DNA from 2 places in the Ilumatobacter sp. genome. Region 1 is predicted to be linked to the other one. Evidence: predicted binding sites of a transcription regulator. Region 1 holds the regulator's gene; the other holds the start of a gene.
What was found. Region 1 encodes LexA, which represses DNA repair genes until DNA is damaged. Its sites were predicted from a motif close to CGAACNNNNGTTCG; they were not measured.
Positions count from the first base shown of each region.

Region 1 (2,947 bases):
TTGAGCACCGTCAGCGGGGCGTGGTCCACGCGCTCGTAGGTCGTGAACCGGTGGTCGCAGGACGAGCACCGGCGCCGACGGCGAGTCGCGGTCCCCTCCTCGGCGATGCGCGAGTCGACGACGCGACTGTCGACGGCGTTGCAGGCGGGACAGCGCACCCGGCCATGGTACCGAGCGCACGCGTGCACCGAGGGCACGCGTCGGCGGCGTCGCCCGCCTCCTCACGCCCTCCTCACGACGGCTCAGGGCAGGAGGACGGACTGACCCACGTGGACGACGGTCGAGGAGTTGAGCCCGATCAGCGCGTCGAGGTAGCGGCCGTGCTCGATGTCGCCGCGGTGAGCCTCGGCGATCGACCACAGCGAGTCGCCGGCCCGGGCGACGTGGGTCTCGGTGGGGGCTCCGTCGGCCCGGGCTCCGGCGGCCGAGGCAGCTCGACCACCGGAGCTCGCCACCACGCTCACCGCCGACATCGCGACGACGGCCAGCGCTGCCGTCACCACGACCGCGAGCGCACCGACCACGGCCCGCCGCACGAGGTACGTGGACGACGTGCGATCCCGCCGGCACGGGCGCGGGGCGCGGCGCTCGACGCGCCGGTAGCGGCTGGCAGGCCCACCTCCGGCGATCGGCGCCGCGCCCGGCGAGCTCGTGGTCCACGCGAGCTGAGCGGTGGGTGCGGTGGTGGTGACGGTGGGTGCGTGCATCGTGTCGGGCCTCCCGGCGGGTGTTCGGCTCGATCGCTCGAACCCAACGTGTGTTCGACATCCAAGCATCGATCGAACAGCACGTCAAGCCTCGGGCCGGGCATTCCTCGATCGCGTGTTCGCAGTACAGGTGTTTGACCCCGTCCCCGCCGTCCCGTACCATGTTCGAGATGGCACCCAAGATCAGCACGCGGCAACGGTCGATCCTCGACTTCATCGAGTCGCAGATGCGCGATCGCGGGTTCCCGCCGTCGGTCCGCGAGATCGGTGACGCCGTCGGTCTCACGTCGCCGTCGACGGTGCACAGCCACCTGAACACGCTGCAGCGGCTCGGCTACCTGCGGCGGGACCCCGACAAGCCGCGGGCGATCGAGGTCCGCTTCGACCCGAACAGCGGCGCGGTGATGGATCGGCGCCCGGCGCGCTTCGTCCCCCTGGTCGGCGACGTCGCCGCCGGCACCGACGTGCTCGCCGAGGAGAACGTCGAGGAGCTGCTCCCGGTGCCGGTCGACTTCACCGGTGACGGCGAGCTGTTCATGCTGCGGGTGCGCGGCGACTCGATGATCGATCTCGGGATCCTCGACGGCGACTTCGTCGTCGCCACCCAGGTCGACCACCCGAACAACGGCGACATCGTCGTGGCGGGCATCCCGGGCGGCGAGGCGACGGTGAAGACCTACGAGCGCTCCGGAGCGCAGGTCACCCTGGTGCCGGCCAACCCCGACCTGGAGCCGATGGTGTTCCGCGCCGACGAGGTGGAGCTCTACGGCAAGGTCGTCACCGTGATGCGGCGCTACTGAACGTCGTCTCGGCGCCGTTCGTCGTCCGAGTCGGGCGCGACCGGCGGGTACCAGGCGACCTCCCCGGGGATCGGCTGCCCGTGCGCCGATCGTTCCGGGGCGTCGGGGAGCCGGGACGGCGGCGCAGAACCCGGCGAGCGCGGCGGTGGTGGCGGGACCGCCGGAGGCGGTGGTGTCGCAGCGGTCCCGGGTCGCGGCGGAGGAGGAGGCGACGGGGCCCCGGATGGTGGAGGCGGGGCCGAGGGAGGTCTCGTCGAGCGTCCCGGATCGGGCGACGACGGGCCCGGCCACGACGCCGGCCCAGGCGGTGGCCCCATCGGCGGCCTCGTCGGCGGCCCGCTCGGCGGCGGTGGACCGGGTCGCGACGGCGGAGCCGGCGATGGGCCCGCCGGTGCGCTCGGCGGTGCGGTCATCGGCGGCCCGTCGGGCATCCGAGGTCGTCGGGGCGCGACGCCGGACGGCGCTGCGGGTCGAACCGTGCGGCCGGTCGATCCCGGGCTCCGCCGACCGGCCAGCAGGAGCGCGAGCCCCGCCATCAGCGAGGCCAGCCCGAGCGCCACCGCGCCGACGCGCAGCGCTGCGGTCTCGTCGGAGGGGTCCTGGCCCACCGACACCGCGAACCTCGCCTCGACGTCCGACTCGACTCGCATCCGGTGCTCCCCGACCTCGTCGACGTCCACGACGAAGAGCGCGGTCCCCACGTAGTCGATCCCGTCGACGTCGGCGTCGTAGGACGCCGACACGTCACCGACGAGGTCGTCGGTGAGGTCGGCCCCTTCCGGGGCGCGCAGGTCGATGCGGACCTCGGGCAGCTCGTCGTCGTCGAGCTCGAACGCCCCGTCGATCTCGCAGTCGCCGGCGACGCGCTCGATGCGCCCGGAGGTCTCGACGAAGATAGTGTACTCCCCGGTGCGCTCGAACTCGAGCGAGGTGTCGCACCCGACGGGGGCTCGCGCCAACCCCGAGACCACGTCGTCGAACCGTTGGGCAGCGACGATCCACAGCACGACCGCCGTGATCAGCCCCACGACGAGCACGGCGAGACCCAGCGCGGAGCGCACGCGCCCGCCGGCGGTGCGCGTCGCCCGCTCGGGCCCGGTGTCGAGATCGGTCACGCCGACCCCGCTCCCGCTCCCGCCCGGATGTCGCGTCGACGACCCCGCAGTCGGCGAGCGACGCGCTCGACCGCCTCGGACGGCTGCACGGCCGCGACGCGCACGTGACCGGACCCGGCGGGTCCGTAGAACTCGCCCGGGCTGACGAGCGCTCCGCCGTCACGAGCGAGATCGGCGGCGTACGACCACCCGTCGTCGGTGGGCACCCAGAGGTAGAACGCGCCGTCGGGCAGCTCGACCGCTCGCCCGGACCACGAACCCAGCGCATCGGCGAGCGATCCGAGGCGCGAGAGGTAGCGAGCGCGCTGCGCGTCGACGTGCGCGT
Region 1 is NZ_OZ244049.1:1,446,509-1,449,455, reverse strand. It holds gene nrdR (transcriptional regulator NrdR) at 1-158, opposite strand, end outside; gene ACOOHC_RS06815 (hypothetical protein) at 243-707, opposite strand; gene lexA (transcriptional repressor LexA) at 878-1,507, shown strand; gene ACOOHC_RS06805 (hypothetical protein) at 1,501-2,622, opposite strand; gene ACOOHC_RS06800 (aminotransferase class I/II-fold pyridoxal phosphate-dependent enzyme) at 2,619-2,947, opposite strand, start outside.

Region 2 (2,947 bases), 2.0 Mb from region 1:
CGGGTTATGAGCCCGACGAGCTACCGAACTGCTCCACCCCGCGGCGTGACGATGATGATACGGGTGCGGACGTGATCGCGCAACCGTCGGCAGCGCACTCACGCGCAGCGTTCGACGCGTCTCCGCCTGTCGCCCGACTGACGCGTGGCGCGAGGCTGGGGCGATGACCACGACGACGCACCTGAACCCTGCCGGCATCGAGGTGCGGCCGATCTCCGGCGTCCACGGAGCCGAGGTCGACGGGATCGACCTGTCGACCGACCTCGACGACGAGGCCGTCGCCGCGATCCGCTCCGCCTTCGTCGAGCACCACGTCCTCGTCTTCCGCGACCAGGACCTCTCGCCCGAGCAACAGCTCGCGTTCGGGCGACGCTTCGGTGAGCTCGACACCCACCCCTTCGTCGAGGGCAACGCCGACCACCCTGAGCTGCTCGACGTCGTCACCGTCCCAGAGGACCGCATCAACTTCGGCGGCGGCTGGCACACCGACGTCACCTTCCTCGACGAACCCGACCTCGGATCCATCCTCTACGCCGTCGAGCTCCCGCCGACCGGCGGAGACACCCTCTTCGCCGACCAGCAGGCCGCCTACGATGCGCTCAGCCCGACGATGCGGGGCATGCTCGACGGCCTCGTCGCCGTGCACACCGCCGGCCCGCAGTACGCCGAGGGCGGCCAGTCGACCAAGTCGGCGGAGATGTCGACGAAGAACTCCGACCTCGCCGCCCGCACCGTCGAGCACCCCGTCGTGCGCACCCACCCCGAGTCCGGCCGCAAGGGGCTCTATGTCAACCGGGCCTTCACCACCCGGATCCGCGGCCTCGCCCGCGCCGAGTCCGACGCGATCCTCGAGTTCCTCCTCACCCACGCCACCCACGAGCGCTTCACCTGCCGCGTCCGCTGGGAGCCCGGCACCTTGACGATGTGGGACAACCGCAGCGTCCAGCACTACGCCCTCCACGACTACGCCGGCCACCGCCGCCACATGCGCCGCATCACCGTCCAGGGCGACCGCCCCCGCTGAGCTCTCGCGGCACGGTCGTTCGTGGAGCGCGCTGACCGAGCGCGACCGTCGCGGCGGGCGACCTCCGGCAGGTCGTCGCCCCTCGTCGGACGGGCTGCTCCACCGTCGATGCGGAGTCGTGGAGGCGCACGCAGGCGGACTCGCGACGGACGCCGCGGCACGACCGTCGCCGACGGCGGGTTCGGCGGAGACGTGGCGTCCCCTCGTGCGCCGAACCCCGTGGCACCCCGATCGTACGCTTGTTCGACATGGACAGGTCGGTGGTCGAGGCGTGCGACGCAGCGGTGGCAGCGCGCGTCGCCGGGCCGACGCCCGAGGTGACCGAGACGACGCGTGCGTTGCGCAGGGTGCGTGCCGCCCAGCTCGACGAAGTCCGCTCCGCCGTCGAGTCGGGGCGGTGCTTCCAGCACGGGTACCGCTCGCCCGCCGACTGGTTGGCCTCCACGACCAACGAGGCGATCGGGCACTGCCGGGTCACGATCCGCCTCGCCGACCGCATCCAGCACCTCCCGATCGTGAAGGACGCGTTCTCACGCGGTGATCTCGCCGAGGGGTCGCTGCGGCTCCTGTGCGACGCGTGGGATCCGACGGTCGCCATCACCTTCGCTCGTGACGAGGCGATGCTGTGCCGGTGGGCGACCACGCTCCCCCACCGCGAGGTGAAGATGCTGCTCGACACGTGGCGGATGCACGCCGATCCCGACCGAGAGGAGCGGGCCGCACGGGAGCGCTACGACCGGCGTGAGCTTCACCTGTCGCCGATGCTCGACGGGATGGGCCGCATCGACGGCACGCTCGACCCGGAGGGCTTCGCTCTCGTCCGAGAAGCGGTCCGCTCGCTGTCGCACCGCGCCACCGACGATGACGACCGCAGCGCCCCGCAGCGACGCGCCGACGCCCTCGTCACCATGGCGAAGATGGCGATCACCTCCACCGAGGCGAACCCCGCTCCCGGTCGCTCACGTCGAGCACCCAAGGTGCTGGCGACGATCGGCTACGACACGTTGGCGTCGGGGATCGGCGGTGGGGTGATCGACACGAACGACGACCGGGTCGTGGTCCCCGCCGAGGCGATCCGGCGGATGGCGTGCGACGCCGGCATCCACCGCTACGTCACCGACACCGCGGGCACCGTCATCGACCACGGCCGCAGCCGACGCACCGTCGGAGACCTCCAGTTCGACCGCCTCGTCGTGCGCGACCACGGGTGCCGGGTCGCCGGCTGCACGACGCCGGCCGCCGGGTGCGAAGCCCACCACGCCGTGCACTGGGTCGATGGCGGCCCCACCACCGACGACAACCTGATCCTCCTCTGCTGGCACCACCACCACGTGCTCCACGAGCACCGGTGGAGACTCGAGCCCCACGGGGCCGGGCACTTCACGCTGCGAGACGAGAACGGAACGGAACGGACCCTTCGGCCACCCCTGGTCGGGCTGGCCCTGCCCGCACCGACGCTGCAGTTCCCGTCGGCACCCTCTCCCGCGGCCGATCCGGCGCACGCATCCGCACGGTGAACCGTGACCGACGTGCGCATCGGCTCGACCCGGTCGCCGCCGTTCGCCGGCACCTGTCGCGCCCCGATGCACGGTGTCGTGAGACGGCGGTGCCGGGATGACCGCGAGCGCGATCCTCCCGGTGTCGGGCACCGCTCGGGTCGTGGCGGAGCGATCGGGTCGTGGTGGAGCGGGTGAAGGGACGGACCTGCGGCGGGGGCCAGTAGCGTGCGCCGGTGACCCAGGAGACCGGCATCGGCACCACGGCGGACAGCGGGTCGAGCGACCTGACCGCCGGGCTGATCGGCGCGGCGATCGCGGTGTGCGCCTGGTCGACCGGGACGGTGCTCGCCAAGGGGATCGACATGGGCGGCCTCGCGATCGGCGCCTACCGGTTCTGGCTGTTCACCGTCGTCATCGTGCTGTT
Region 2 is NZ_OZ244049.1:3,461,621-3,464,567, forward strand. It holds tRNA gene ACOOHC_RS16155 (tRNA-Met) at 1-43, opposite strand, end outside; gene ACOOHC_RS16160 (TauD/TfdA dioxygenase family protein) at 164-1,024, shown strand; gene ACOOHC_RS16165 (DUF222 domain-containing protein) at 1,273-2,541, shown strand; gene ACOOHC_RS16170 (DMT family transporter) at 2,757-2,947, shown strand, end outside.
Region 2: a site for LexA is predicted at 1,257-1,270, ahead of ACOOHC_RS16165 (DUF222 domain-containing protein). Genes of this name have one in related genera too.